4 regions of the Cobetia sp. cqz5-12 genome follow, and region 1 is predicted to be linked to each of the others. Evidence: predicted binding sites of a transcription regulator. Region 1 holds the regulator's gene; each other region holds the start of a gene.

What was found. The regulator sigma-54, encoded in region 1, starts transcription at its own class of promoters, with help from an activator protein. The targets are predictions, from matches to a motif close to TGGCACNNNNNTTGCTNT.
Region 2: the regulator sigma-54 is predicted to act here: its motif matches at 2,116-2,133, upstream of F8A90_RS08525 (DUF3305 domain-containing protein).
Region 3: the regulator sigma-54 is predicted to act here: its motif matches at 2,476-2,493, upstream of F8A90_RS07550 (dimethylamine monooxygenase subunit DmmA family protein).
Region 4: the regulator sigma-54 is predicted to act here: its motif matches at 1,364-1,381, upstream of F8A90_RS02030 (ANTAR domain-containing response regulator).

The regions. Positions count from the first base shown of each region.
Region 1 is NZ_CP044522.1:803,995-807,732, forward strand. Features, by position in the region: gene F8A90_RS03405 (PTS sugar transporter subunit IIA) at 1-122, opposite strand, end outside; gene hpf (ribosome hibernation-promoting factor, HPF/YfiA family) at 132-440, opposite strand; gene F8A90_RS03415 (RNA polymerase factor sigma-54) at 1,095-2,543, opposite strand; gene lptB (LPS export ABC transporter ATP-binding protein) at 2,778-3,515, opposite strand; gene lptA (lipopolysaccharide transport periplasmic protein LptA) at 3,519-3,738, opposite strand, start outside.
Region 2 is NZ_CP044522.1:2,012,400-2,016,137, forward strand. Features, by position in the region: gene F8A90_RS08515 (4Fe-4S dicluster domain-containing protein) at 1-216, opposite strand, end outside; gene F8A90_RS08520 (DUF3306 domain-containing protein) at 726-1,499, opposite strand; gene F8A90_RS08525 (DUF3305 domain-containing protein) at 1,496-2,053, opposite strand; gene F8A90_RS08530 (formate dehydrogenase accessory sulfurtransferase FdhD) at 2,262-3,197, shown strand; gene F8A90_RS08535 (helix-turn-helix transcriptional regulator) at 3,197-3,738, shown strand, end outside.
Region 3 is NZ_CP044522.1:1,766,599-1,770,336, reverse strand. Features, by position in the region: gene F8A90_RS07560 (heme-dependent oxidative N-demethylase family protein) at 1-736, opposite strand, end outside; gene F8A90_RS07555 (PDR/VanB family oxidoreductase) at 776-1,720, opposite strand; gene F8A90_RS07550 (dimethylamine monooxygenase subunit DmmA family protein) at 1,705-2,391, opposite strand; gene F8A90_RS07545 (FMN-binding glutamate synthase family protein) at 3,089-3,738, opposite strand, start outside.
Region 4 is NZ_CP044522.1:442,491-446,228, reverse strand. Features, by position in the region: gene F8A90_RS02035 (CmpA/NrtA family ABC transporter substrate-binding protein) at 1-696, opposite strand, end outside; gene F8A90_RS02030 (ANTAR domain-containing response regulator) at 747-1,322, opposite strand; gene F8A90_RS02025 (NarK family nitrate/nitrite MFS transporter) at 1,885-3,243, shown strand; gene F8A90_RS02020 (hypothetical protein) at 3,365-3,532, opposite strand.

The sequences.
Region 1 (3,738 bases):
CTATCCAGGCTGGGAATGTTCTGTGCGATGAAGGTGCTGAAGAATTCAAGCACCCGCTTCTTGCTCCCCCCGGGGACGCCGTAGAGCGTGCGCTCGGGGGGAAGGATCTGATCAAGTGTCATGGCTGAAGGTCAACGGGTCCCGGTGCCCTGAGAGCGAGCCTGGGACTTTTCCTTGTGTTTGACCAGCTGGCGATCCAGCTTGTCGGCGAGCGCGTCGATGGCAGCGTACATGTTGGGGTCTTCTGCCAGGGCGTGGAGGTCAGCGCCTGCCGCGTGCAAGGTGCAGGCAGCCTGCTGGCGCTCCTTCTCGATCGACAGTGTCACCTGAACATTGGTGATGTTGTCGTAATGCCGTTCGAGGCGAGCGAGCTTCTCGTTGACGTAATCGCGGAGAGGATCGGTAAGTTCCACATGATGCCCGGTGATATTCACTTGCATGGACACGCTCCTTTATCCAGCGGGTTGCCATTCAATTGTAACCCTTTTTGACTACGAGCAAACCCTGATCGGACGCTCTGCAACAGGCTTGACGGCCACCGTCTGGTGATGTTTTCGCACCCTTGCCAGTGGCGTCAGATGTCGTGAGCGTCTGTACCGACAATGCCCAAGCTTTGCGCAAAGATCAACGCTGCGCTGCATCGTGGCTCAGTGCTTGTCTTCAACTCAGTGAGGGGTAACGGAGTGGACTTCAAGGGAGCGTCTGATGGGTGGTGCGTGAAAGACGCGCAAGAAGGCGCGTTTTCGTCGCCAATCCCTGCATGTACGTCGCCTTTCAGGCGCTTCGATTGCGTGGAGCAAGCAGCCTGTCGGAGAGGTCACCAAGTGTCATCCACGTGCAATAGGCGCAAAAGTGACTTTAAAAACATGCGATTGACGTAGAATGGCACTACCGGAGCGGCAGATTTTTGCCATCATCCTGTGCTCCGTCATTGGCCATGATGGGGCATTGACGAGCGGTTGACGGGGTGACAGGGCGCGCGACAGGCGCCTGATACCCGCGAAGTCATAAGCTGGCGAGCGGAAGATCCAGCACTTGAAGTTGGCGGCGGCTGCCACTGTAGAGGTGAGGGCATGGCAGCCGCAGGTGTCGCGTCAGGCCAGACGCTTGCGCTCGCTGGAGGACGGGATGCCCATCGCCTCGCGATACTTGGCCACGGTACGGCGTGCGACCTCGATGCCATCGCTGGCGAGCAGATCGACCAGTCGAGAGTCGGAGAGAGGTTTGCGGGCCGGCTCTTCCGCGATCAGCTTGCGGATACGGGCACGAATGGCGGTGCTTGAGTGGGCGTCGCCACTGCCACTGCCACCGACCTGGCTCGAGAAGAAGAACTTGAGCTCGAAGACGCCGCGCGGGGTGTGGATATACTTCTGGGTCGTGACCCGCGAGATGGTCGACTCGTGCATCTCGACCACTTCGGCGATGTTGGCCAGAATCAGCGGCTTCATGCCTTCCTCGCCTTGCTCGAGGAAGTCGATCTGGCGCGCCATGATCTCGCGGCCGACCTTGAGCAGGGTGTCATTGCGCGATGACAGGCTCTTCATCAGCCAGCGCGCTTCCTGCAGGTTGTCCTTGAGGAAGGTGTTGTCGGCGGACTTGTCGGCACGCTTGATCAGCGCGGCGTATTCCGGCTGGATGCGCAGCTTGGGCAGCGCTTCCGGGTTGAGCTCGACCTGCCAGCCGTGGCGGGTATGACGCACCAGCAGATCAGGGATCACGTAATCGCTGGCGGGCTCGCCCCAGGCGGATGCCGGACGCGGGTCGAGCGCGCGCACCAGGCGGATGACGTGATCCAGCTCGTCATCGTCAAGGCTCAGGCGGCGCTTTAGCAGCTTGCGGTCATCGTTGCCCAGTGCCTCGAGGAATTGACGTACCAGGCGTCGCGCCTGCGCCAGCAGCGGCAGGTCATCCGGCAACAGTGCCAGTTGCAGCAGCAGGCACTCGCGCAGATCACGGGCGAAGACGCCGGTCGGGTCGAACTGCTGCAGACGCAACAATACCTGCTCGAGCTCGGAGGCCTTGAGGCCGGGTAGACCCTGGCCGCGCAGGCCATCGACCAGCTCGTCGAGTGACAGGCTCAGATAGCCTGCTCCGTCGACGGCATCGATCAGGCTCTCCGCCATCTGGCGTTCACGACCATCGAGGTCGGTCATTGCCAGCTGCCAGCGCAGGTGGTCCTGCAGGCTCTCGACACTGGTATTGCGATCGAAGTCCGGCCCTTCTTCGCTCCCGCTGCCACTGCCGGAGCTGGTCAGGCTACCGGCGTGGTCCTGGTAGAGGTCCGACCAGTCACTGTCGAGGGGGTATTCCTCGGGAATCTCGCTCGAGGAGTCGGCAGTGGAGATCTCGCTCGAATCCTGTGTCTCGACGACATCCAGCGACTCGTAGTCCTCGTCGAGCTCCAACATGGGGTTGGACTCGAGGGCTTGCTGAATCTCCTGACGCAGGTCGAGCGTCGACAGCTGCAGCAGCTGGATCGCTTGCTGAAGCTGCGGCGTCATGGTCAGCGAGGTGCCGAGGCGGAGTTGCAGGGTGGGTTTCATGGAGTCAGTCAATTCACGGCAAAGGAACGTGCTTACTACGCTATACCGTGACTCGGGGCACTGACAAGTGGTTGCCGTGAATATTCAAGCAACTTGCATGCCATGTTTCCACCAAGGTGGTATGGACGTCATGCATGCGTCTGATGTCAGACATGAAAAAGCCGCTACGCGATAAAATCACGCAGCGGCTTTTGAAGCTTTCGCCTCCGGTGGGGCTCAGCGTATCTGCTGACCCTAGAGCTTGAACTCGTGGCCCAGGTAGACGTCGCGCACCTGCTGGTTGGCCAGGATGGAGTCTGCGTCACCGTGGGCGATGATCTGGCCATCGCCGACGATATAGGCGGTATCGCAGATATCGAGTGTCTCGCGCACGTTGTGGTCGGTGATCAGCACGCCGATGCCACGATCGCGCAGTTGGCGCACGATGCTCTTGATCTCGCCCACCGAGATGGGGTCGACGCCGGCAAAGGGCTCATCGAGCAGCACGAAGTCCGGCTCGGTGGCCAGTGCCCGGGCGATCTCGACCCGTCGACGCTCCCCGCCGGACAGGCTCATGCCGGCGCTGGCGCGGATGTGCGTGATGCTGAATTCCTCGAGCAACTCTTCAAGGCGTGCCTTGCGGCCATTGCGATCCAGGTCCTTGCGGGTCTCCAGAATCGCCATGATGTTGTCGGCCACCGACAGCTTGCGGAAGATCGATGCCTCCTGCGGCAGATAGCCGATGCCGGCGCGTGCACGCTGATGCATGGCGGCAGCGGAGAGGTCCTTGTCATCGATGGAGACGTTGCCGGCATCGGCGCGCACCAGCCCGACGATCATGTAGAACGAGGTCGTCTTGCCGGCGCCGTTGGGGCCCAGCAGGCCGACGATGTCGCCCTGGCGGATCTCCAGCGAGATGTCCTTGACCACCTTGCGGCCCTTGTAGGCCTTGGCCAGATGGCGAGCGCTCAGCGTACGCGGAGTAGCAGTCATGACTCAGTTTTCCTTGCTGGCATTGGCGCCACGCGGCGTCAGAGTCATGTGCACGCGACCGCCTTCGGTCTGCTGTGCCGTCTTGCTGTTGTTGGCGTTCACCTGGCGCTTGTCGAGGAAGTACTCCACGTAGCCGCCTTCGAAGGTGTCATCGCCTTTTTCGAGCCGCGCATTGCCGACCAGCTCCACGCGACGCTCCAGTGCATGGTAGCGGATGGTGTCG
Region 2 (3,738 bases), 1.2 Mb from region 1:
GCGGGTCAGCAGGCTTGCCAGCGCTCGCACTCGCGCTTCGCTGCCGATGATCACGGTGCGTCCCAGACTGTGATAACGGATGGGCGCGCTACCGGCATCCGTCGCCAATAGCGGCAGGCTGGAGGCTGATGAGCCACCCATGGCGGATGACAGGGCGCGTTGGCGTGCTTGTTGATTGAGGGCGCGTTGAGCGCTCTCGAGGCTTGAGCTGAGCATCCTCATCCTTATTCGGTCGTGGCGGACCTTGCATGCAAGCTGCCGTCAGGTGGCAGGCGGGTGATACAGGTCCCGGTCGTCGCTGATTCTCGCGGCCTCTCGCGGTCTTTCGCGGTGAGGGCCGGGTCGGCGATCGACAGTCTTTCAGTGAGGGATTCATGACATGCCAACCGTCTTTGCATATTGTTGATGCCATTGCCGTTTTACGCCTGATGAGAGAAAGGCGCTGTCAGGTCGCGCAGGCACTCATCACCGTAGGCGGTTGACGCCAGTCATCATCTTCAAGTATTGGCATGTCATGCTGAATCTTGCAGGTGCGTTGCAGTCAGTGCGCCTTGAGCAGGCGCGTCAGGGTGACTCATGAGGCATCAGGATGACCTCGGTCAGATGTGTCCGGCTTACTCGTGGGTCATAATGACTCATGTCGGTTATGCGGCGCGTCATCCTGACGCCCTTGGGCCTTAGTCCTTAATCCTGAGCCCTGATGCGCTTATGGGGCCAGCCCCGGGTCACGGCTTGTCGCGGACGACGCCGTTATCATCTGACGCGGGAGCTGGCTCGGACGAGTCTTCTGCTGACATCGCTTGCGGGCTTGGTGATTCGACTATCTCGTCCCTGTGCGACGCGTGTGACTCATCCACTGGCGCCCCACCGTCAGGCGCCTGCTCAGGGATCTGTTCGCGTGTCTCCAGCGTCGTATCCGCCTGGGGTGTCTCGCTTGTCTCATCGAGCTTTTCCAGGCCTTCTTCGACCTTGCGGGTCCAGCTGCGCAGCGTGTCGGCGACACCTTCGGCGAGGGGGCGCATCTTGGAAAAGTCCTGGTCGTAGTCATCCAGCCCATCGCGCACCGAGTGCTCGCCACCCATGAAGATGCGTCGCAGTGCACGCTGGCGCAGCGCCGGATCCACGCCGCTCTGCATGAAGGCGCTGATGTCGGCGTCTGGTGTCAGGGTGTCGGGGTCTGGCAGCTCGATGGCTGACACTTCGGTATCGTCAGCGTCCGATGCCTGCTGATCGCCCTCAGGTGATGCCTGCTCGGCTGCCGAGGAGGGGCTGTCGCCGTTCAGGGGGGCGTGCTGCGAGGCGCTCGCTGCAGGGGTAACAGCGCTGTTGTCAGCGACGTCTCCCGCCTGTGAGGGCGGAAGGGTGTTGCCTCTGGTTCCCTCGAGGCTGTCCAGCTGTGCCAGTTGGTCTTCACGCCGGCTGTCGCCTTGCTTTCGGCGTGACCAGCGCGAGAACAGGCCTTCATTGGCAGGGCTTGCGTTATCGTCGTGCTGGCTCATGACGTGCTTTCCGTACCATCACCGGGTTGTTGCGCCTTGTTGGTCGTCGCGGCTTGCTGCTCTGCCTGACTGGCGCGCCCGGCGCCCTTGCGTTTCTTCTTCTTGCCTTCGTCGATGCGCTCACCGTGACGGGCGAGGTAGGCTTCCAGCCACACCATCAAGGCCGGCGGCATCGGCACGTCCAGCACCAGCTGGTCGCCATCCATCCACTGTGATGCCACCTCCTGACAGGCTGTCACCACGCGGGGCTGCATGCCGTCGGCTTCGCGCTCATCGCATTGGACGAACAGGCGCGGCTGCTCGCAGCGCAGGTTGTAGCGGTAATCGGTGCGCTCAGTCAGATGAAGCTGCAGCGGCAGGATGCGGCGATGCGCCACTTCTTCAGCGGCGGCAGGCTCTGCTGCGTGCGTGTCCGCCTCTGGCGTTGCGGAGGGCGAGAGGTCGGCAATCCGCCAGGTGTCGATGCTGAAACGCCCCAGTTTCTGCGTGGTGGGCGCCAGGGTGACGCTCAACCAGCGGGTGTCGTCACTGCGGGGAGGGATGGATTCAGACATGGCTTCCTTGATCACTGCTGTACCCGCAAGCGGGTCTGAAAAGAATGTTGCGATGGTACTGGTTTGCAAGATACATGCCGCTGCGCGGGATATCAGGGTCTCGATCAGTCAGTGCGGGGACAGCTCTGCCATCGGACTGGTACTCTACGGCGATTCAGCGCAAGAATTGCCATTCCAACCGGCTCGATCAGGGAGACCCGAGTTCATGATGCCCTCTGCACGGCCAGCGATCAGTCGCGCCACACTACCCACTACGCTGGACATCGAAGTCATGGATGAGCGCGGTGAGCGCCATCAGCAGTCCATTGCCGCCGAGCGCTCGCTGACCATCTATCTCAATCGTCGCGAGATCGTCACCTTGATGACCCTGGGCGCCGAACCTGAGGCGCTGGTGGCCGGCTATCTGCGCAATCAGGGCTTGCTGGGTGAGCTGGAGGACCTCGAGGCGCTGCAGGTGGACTGGGAAGTCGAGAGCGCCTCGGTGGTGACGCGTCATCTGCCCGAGGATATCGAGCAGCGCCTCGGCAAGCGCACCGTAACCACCGGCTGTGGGCAGGGCACGGTATTCGGCAATCTGCTGGAGCGCCAATCACTGGCCGCGCTGGACGCAGGCCCCTTCAGTCAGGCCTTGTTGTATCGCCTGCTGGAGGCGCTGGCGGCGCACAACGCGACCTATCGCAAGGCCGGCGCGGTACATGGCTGCGCCCTGTGCCGCGATGATGAGGTATTGGCGTTCATCGAGGATGTCGGCCGCCACAACGCCGTCGATACGCTGGCGGGGCTGAGCTGGCTGGCGCCGCTGAGTGATGATGCCAGTGATTATCAGGGGGCCAACATCTTCTATACCACTGGTCGCCTGACCTCCGAGATGGTATTGAAGGTGGCTCAAGCGGGGATCTCGGTGCTGGTCTCGCGCTCCGGCGTCACGCAGAAGGGGGTGGAGCTGGCGGAACGCTTTGGCGTGCTGTTGATCGCACGCGCCAAGGGACGCCATTTCCAGGCCGTGGACCCTGCCGGGCGGCTGGTGCTGGACGCCATCCCGCCGCTACGTGCAGGCGACGCCCTCAAGTCGTCTCGTCATGACGCGTCAGGCAAGCAATCCTCATCAGTTGCCGCAGCCGGGCACGACAAGGAGGGCCAGTGATGAGCCGTCTCTGTTCGCCGCTGGGCGACACACTCTCACAGGGCTTTTCCTCCGAACTCGGCGCACCTTCAGGCAGCTCTGCCGCTGAGTCTTCAGGTACGGCTACCGGCCGGCAAGCTCCGGTCCCCCACGACAACCCCTTCCTGACGGTGCAGGAGGTTGCGCGCCTGCTGCACCTCAACGAGAAGAAGATCTATCAGCTGGCTAGTGACGGCACCATGCCGGCGACCAAGGTGACCGGCAAGTGGTTGTTTCCACGGCGACTGGTGGAGCAATGGATTCTCGAGTCCAGCCATCATGGTGTACTGGCGGATCGCCTGATGATCACCGGCAGCGATGATCCGCTGCTGGCCGCGCTCTCCATGCGCCTCAATCAGCAGCATGCCGGTAGCGCCTTCTATGGCATGAGCGTCACTGGCACGCGTCTGGGGCTTGATCTGCTCAGCCAGGGGCGGGCTGATGTCTGCGCCATTCACTGGGGGCGTGCGGAGGAGGCGGCGCTGCGGCATCCGGCGCTGATTCGCGGACATGATGGCTATCG
Region 3 (3,738 bases), 960 kb from region 1:
ACTCGGCATAGGTTTCCGGCGAGCTGTCCATGCGCGGGTGGATGGTCATGGTCCAGTTCAGACGCCGCACCGGCCCGCCTACCTGGATGGCGCACAGGTATTTGAGCGCGCGATCGAACACGCCCATCTCATGCGCCAGCGGCACCGGGCCATGCCACTGCTTGAAGCTCATGCCGGCATCGAAGGCCAGTGACCAGTCCGCCGGACAGGTGATCATGCCGGCATCCATGAAGAGGTCACCGTCGCGCTGGTCGAGCAGCGCGATATCGCCCTGCATCTGACGGCCGATATAGTCCAGCGGCGGCAATGGCAGGCTGGCGTCATCGCCCATGCAAAAGGCCTGCTCCAGTCCCAGCAGATGGTTGCGCCACACGCAGTCATCGCCGTCGCGCTCGAAACTGAAGGCCTCGGGATAGTCCCGGGCGTAATGCGTCATCACGAATTCCAGGAAGTCCCAGGCGGCCGGCTGCATGTGCGGCATCACCAGACAGCGTCTGGGGTCCTTGGCCAGCACCCGCTCACGCTCGGCGATCTCGCTCAGATAGTGCTCATCGATATCCAGCATGTGCTCGGTGATGGAATCCGGCTTGCCCGGCAAGACATGCGGCTCGATATTGACCGAGTAGCGGTACTCATCTTCCGGGAACGGGAAGGGAAAACGCTGGATGGCGTGATCGGAATTCTTGAAGGTGAACAGACCATGGAACGCCTGGTCATCTCGCGGGGAAAATTGCATGTTCCTGCTCCTTGGGGGTCCATCTCGCGAAAGACGTATTCAGAGATCTAGCACCAGCCGCTGGCTGCGTGCCCGGGAAACGCAGGGCATCACGCAGCACTGACTGGCCCGCTCCTGTTCATCGAGGAAGGCATCACGGTGCTCCGCCTCCCCCTCCAGCATCTCGACCCGACACTGCCCGCAGACGCCGCCACGACACAGGCTTGTCACCTCGACACCGCTGCGCTCCAGCGCTTCCAGCATCGATTCCTGGGCGCCGACCGCCACTTCCACGCCGCTGGCGCGCGCCACGGCCGTGAAGGGAGTCCCCGGTTCCGGGGCGGCAAAGACCTCGTGGTGGATGCGCGCGAGACTCCAGTGCAGCTCGCGCGCCGCGTCCTTCACGGCATCGATCATGGCCTGCGGGCCGCAGAGATAGACGTGCGTACCGGCGGGCTGACGCGCCAGCAAGGCCTTCAGGTTCGGGCGTTCGAGACGATGCTGGGTGATGTTGCCACTCGCCAGATAGGGCGCGGCCTCCGGGAATCGGGCGACGTCGAGGTCCTGGCTGCGCAGGTGCAGCTCCCAGCTGGCGCCACGCCGCTCGAGCTCCGGCAGGTAGGAGAGAAACGGCGTGATGCCGATGCCGCCTGCCAGCATCAGGTGGTGGCGCGCCTGCCAGTGCGGCAGAAACAGGTTGGCCGGCGGGCTGAGTTCCAGCTCGTCGCCGACCTGCACGCGGGAATGGATGGCTTCGGAGCCACCACGCGAGACCGGCTGACGACGCACCGCGATGCAGTAATGCGAGGGATCATCCGGCGGGCTGATCAATGAGTAGGCGTTTCGACACACCCGCCCCTCTCCCGGAATGCCCAGCACCACATGACTGCCCGGCGAGAACGGCGTGAAGGGGGACGCCTCATCGGCAGGCACCAGAGTGAGACGGCGCACGCTGCTGCTGAGCTGATCGACCGCGGCGACCCGCGCCTTCATGAAGCGAGACATGGTGCCACCTCCTCCTGTGGGGGAATCTCTCCCGGGGCTTCCGCATCGATTCGCACGCCCATGTAGGCGCCGAGACGCTTGGAAAAATGATCACGCACTTCCAGCATCAAACCGCAGCCATCACAGGCTGCTGGCGAGTGGATGACATGCTCACTGACCTGCTGACAGTGCACGCAGAACACATGCCGCCCCAGGGCAGCGACCGGCAACATCACCATGTCATCCAGCAGCAGCCCCTGCTGCTGAGCCAGATTGGCGACCTGCCACACGAAATGCTCACTGCCGATGATGACCAGACACCCCGCGACACCGATCTCGCTGATGGCGCCGATCAGTGCGTCGCAGGCCTTCGGGCGGTCATCGACGTCGTACCAGCGATGCAGACGGGCGTTGTCGACGGGGCCCGTGGGCAACGCCTCTGTTGCCGGGGCGGACTGCACGGCGCCTCCCACCTCGCGGCTACCGAGCTGCCCCAGCAGCGTACTGATCAGCTGACAATGCATCTGCATCTGCTGACGGGCGTTGCCCGCCGCCTCACCAGTGCCTGGCAGGCTCTCGGGAGACTGGCATGCCACCAGATAGCGTTGGGCATCGGGCAGCGCCTCGATGCGTGGATAGTGTTGCCGACTTCGAATCCCGGCAGTGACAGAGGATGATTGCGGGCTTTTCATGACACGACCCTGCTCTGAGAAATTGTCCTTGTTGTAATGCCGCCGTCTTGACGATGACGTGCATCCGACTACCACTCCATTTCTTGAGCATATTTCGTGCCATTGACGGCAAAATCATTGCCCCACATGCTCGGCAAAATCGTCTGAAATCCCCACTTCACATATGAACAATAAATGAAGGTATTCACGCACCAAAACAGAACACAAAGCTCATGACAAACGGCTTTCATTCACCATTATTGCCCTGACCCAATCTCACCTCATAAGCCAATTGCTACGCTTGACATATTTCTCATTGAATATCTTCAAGATGCTGAAAGAATGGGAAAATTTTATCCTGGGAGAATCACGATCTCACGATCTACACGACACTACGTGCTTCTCAACCGTCAGCATTCTGATGCACTTTCGCTTGCATGACATTGGCCTTTTTCCTTGATTGTACTCACCACCAAAGAAAGCGCCTCACCGAAGGGTGAGGCGCTTTGATGACTCGATGGCGTTACGTCATATCTCTCCACATCAACCGGAGAATACCCCTTGTCATTGCAACAGACATTGCAACAGACATTGCAACAGATTTCCCGGGCAGGATTCCGGCGACCTCCTTGACAAAAATCTTTGCACCTTTGCCATCACAATCATGCGCAATGCCAGCGATGCCCAATCACGCTCATGCACAATGAAGATCGAGCTATCAGTAACCGCCCTGTCCCGGCACCCAGTTGGTGCCCGCCAACGGAACACGTGCCATGGCGGCCGCTTCCACATTCAGGGCGACCAGGTCTTCCGGTTCCAGATGATGCAGGTGTGACTTGCCACAGGCACGTGCCAGGGTCTGGGCTTCAAGCGTCAGCACGCGCAGGTAGTTGGCAAGACGCTTGCCGGCTGCGACCGGGTCCAGTCGCTGGCTCAGCTCCGGGTCCTGGGTGGAGATACCGGCCGGGCACTTGCCATCCTGGAAGTCGTCATAGAAACCGGCGGCGGACCCCAGCTTCTGATACTCCTCGGCGTAACGCGGATGGTTGTCGCCCAGCGCGATCAAGGCGGCGGTACCGATGGCCACGGCATCAGCACCCAGTGCGATAGCCTTGGCCACATCGGCGCCGTTGCGAATCCCGCCGGAGACGATCAGCTGCACCTCACGGTGCAGGCCCATCTCCTGCAGTGCCTGAGTAGCCTGGGGGATGGCGGCCATGGTCGGGATACCGACGTGCTCGATGAAGACATCCTGAGTGGCGGCGGTGCCGCCCTGCATGCCATCCAGCACGATGACATCCGCGCCCGCCTTCACCGCCAGCTTGACGTCGTAGTAGGTGCGGGTCGCGCCGATCTTGACGTAGATCG
Region 4 (3,738 bases), 360 kb from region 1:
CCAGTCCTCGCGCACGCCCAGCACCTTTTCCTGCCCGAAGCGCCAGATATCGTGACTGCCTGCCACCACCTGCCCCATGCCCTGCGCCGCCGCCAGACTGTTCCAGGGCTCACCGACACAGAAGCCATCCAGCGCGCCACTGGCCAGCTGTGCCGCCATCAGCGGCGGCGCCACGGCGCGCATCTCGACGTCGCGGTCCGGATTGATGCCGCCCGCTGCCAGCCAGTAGCGCAACAGATAGCGATGCGAGGAGAACGGGTGCACGCTGGCCAGCTTGAGCAGCGGCTCACCGCGCTGCTTGCGCTCGCGCACATGCGCCGCCAGCGCCTTCGCGACCTGCAACGGGCTGGAGAGGTCGTGACCATCCTCGCCGAGGGTGGCCATCAGCGCGCGTGACAGCGTGATGGAGTTTCCGCCCAGATTGAGCGTCATGGCACTGATCACCGGCGTGGCGCGACCATCCAGGCCCAGGGTCGAGGTCAGCGGCATCAGCGCCAGCATCTGCGCGCCCTGCAGCACACCGGTCTGCAGGTCATCGCGCAACGCCGCCCACGAAGGTTGCCACTTGAGTGTCACCGCCAGCCCCTCCTCGCGGAAAAGCCCCAACTGCTCAGCGACCACGAAGGGCGCGGCATCATTGAGTGGCATCAGGCCCAGCGTCAGCTGATGGCCATTCAGGGGTACATCTGTGGGCATCACGCACACCTCTTGAACGATCGAGAGAGAAGGACAGTACGGCGACCGGCTCAACGCCGTCGCGCGGCCTTGAGCAGCTCATCGGCCAGCTCATGCAGGGCCAGGCGCCGGTTCATGGCGGTCTTGCGCAGGTATTGGTAGGCGGCATCTTCACTGAGCCCGCGCGTCTCCATCACCACGGCCTTGGCGCGATCGACGCTGCGGCGCTGCACCAATGTGGTCTGGGTACGGTTGAGCTCCCCCTTGAGCGCACGGTGCGCCTCGAAGCTGGTGATGGCGACCTCGACCATGCTGCGCACCATCGCTGGCATGACGTGGTCCACCACGTAGGCCGAGACGCCGGCGCCGGCCGCCTCACGCACGAGGTCCGGGGCATCTTCACTGGCCAGCATGATCATCGGCTTGGGATAGCGTCGCCCCAGCTGGCCGAGATGCTCCAGGGTGTCGCGGCTGGGCAGGTCGGCGTCGATGATCACCGCATCGGGTTGATGCTGCTCGACCAGCGCGTGCAGGTCCTCGTGCTCGTCGACGCGCAGCGCCACCTCGAAGCCGGCGCTCAATAGCGCCTGCTCCAGCGCGGCAGAGCGCTCACTGCGGACATCGACGATCAGCACGGTCACTGGCATGTCAGGTTTCCTTGAGTCGGGCATGAGTCTTGCGGTACACCCAAGCAGGATTCGTGCCGCAATCTGGTGCAACCTTGCGGCCAAGGGCCTTCGCAGCCGTCAAGCCGAAAGCGCCGCTGCACTGCAATGAGGCACGCGCCTTCCCGGCGCTCCCAACGCCACTCGCGTGCGCCAGACTGGTACCTCGCGCCCTGCCGACGCACCGCCAGCGCGCATCGAGTGGGCAGCCATCCCGTGATACCGCCGGCGCAGGCCAAGCCACTGCCATCGCCAAGGCATTGATCTTCTGGGACTTGTCCCGACCATACCCCCGCAACTGGCGCGCTACTTGCTTTGTTCCTGTCACTTGCCGCACAGACGCTCTGCTGCCGGCAACCATGGCATCACCGACTGCTGCCATCGCTATCCATGACGTGGACCAGGCTCTTCGGAGTACGAGTGCGTCGAACCAGGCCCCTCAAAGACGAGGCGCCCTTGCTGTCGTTCATTCACAGCCGTTCGACCACTCGCCGAGCACACCTGACTTCGTGCCCGGCACCGACGCTGAATCAGGAGCCCACTCATGGATATCCGCAACAAGGCCAGCCGCATCCGGCTGTTCAGCTTCAACACCCCGCAAATGCGCGCCTTCCACATGTCGTGGTTCGCGTTCCACGTCTGCTTCTTCGGCTGGTTCGGCATCGCGCCGCTGATGGCCGTGGTGCGTGACGACCTTGGCCTGACCAAGACCCAGATCGGCAACACCATCATCGCCTCGGTCGCCATCACGGTGATCGTGCGTCTCGCCATCGGCGTGCTGTGTGATCGCATCGGGCCACGCAAGGCCTACACCTGGCTCTTGTGCCTCGGCTCGCTGCCGGTGATGTGCATCGGTTTTGCCGACAGCTTCGAATCCTTCTTCCTGGCCCGCCTGGCCATCGGTGCCATCGGCGCCTCCTTCGTCATCACCCAGTACCACACCTCCGTGATGTTCGGTCCGAATGTGGTCGGTACCGCCAACGCCACCACTGCGGGCTGGGGCAACCTGGGCGGCGGCACCACCCAGATGCTGATGCCGCTGGTGATGGCAGGCCTGCTGATGCTGGGCGTCGAGCAGACCCTGGGCTGGCGTCTGGCGATGGTCGTGCCGGGCATCGTGCTGTTCCTCACCGGTATCGCCTACTACTTCTTCACCCAGGATGCCCCGGATGGCAACTTCAGCGAGCTGCGTGAGCGTGGTGAGCTGCCCAAGGCCGAGAAGGAATACAGCATGCGCGCCACCTTCGGCGCGGCGGCACGCGACATCCGCGTCTGGGCCCTGTTCCTCGTCTATGGCGCCTGTTTCGGGGTCGAGCTGACCATCAATAACGTCGCCGCCATCTACTTCTTCGATCATTTCGATCTCGATCTCGCCACCGCCGGCCTCATCGCGGGCCTGTTCGGCCTGATGAACCTGTTCGCCCGCACCCTGGGCGGCGTCTTCTCCGACCTGTTCGCCCGCCAGTCCGGCCTCAAGGGCCGCGTGCGCTGGCTGTTCATCGCGCTGCTGTGTGAAGGCGTCGCGCTGGTCGGCTTCGCCCAGATGGAAACCCTCGCGGTGGCCATCGGCATCATGCTGGTCTTCAGCCTCTTCGTGCAGATGGCGGAAGGCGCCACCTTCGGTATCGTGCCCTTCGTCAATCGCAAGGCACTCGGCGCGGTCGCCGGTATCGTCGGTGCGGGCGGCAACGCAGGCGCGGTCGCCGCGGGCTTCCTGTTCCGCAGTGAGGAACTGACCTACCAGGAAGGCCTGATGTACCTGGGCATGGGCGTGATCGTGATCTCGCTGTTCGCGCTGCTGGTGCGCTTCAGCGCCGCCACTGAAGCCGAGGAAAGCCGTGCCTATGACGCCGCCGTCGCGGACCGCAAGCAACAGAGCGAGCAGCAGCCCGCCTCGGCATAAGCGGACGTCTTTCTCCCCGAGCCAGACACAAGAAGGCCCCGCCTCATGGGAGGCGGGGCCTTCTTGTGTCTGATGACGACTCAGATCAGCGGCGACTCATCGCGGCACTGGCGGCCGAGCCTCAGCTATCGGTGGCGTTCTCGACGCTATCACCGGCTTCCTCGACGGCGTTGTCCATCTTCTCACCGGCCTTCTCCATCGGGCCTTCGTCCTCGCAACCGGCGAGCGACAGGCCACCGAGACCGAGCATGGCAATCATCAGCGAACTACCCAGAGTCTTGAGCTTCATGATGTCTCTCCTTGAATCATCGGTCGGAATGACGCGACACCTGCCATCACATGCAGGCTGCCACGTGGTGTCACCCATGACATGGAGCGGGAGCCTTGCCGTTTCAAGGGTCACGCAACGCCGAGTTGCTCGTTGCTGCTCACAACAACCGCTCAAGGCTGTTCAGATCAACCGCTCAGAGCTGATCAGATCATCCACTCCAGACG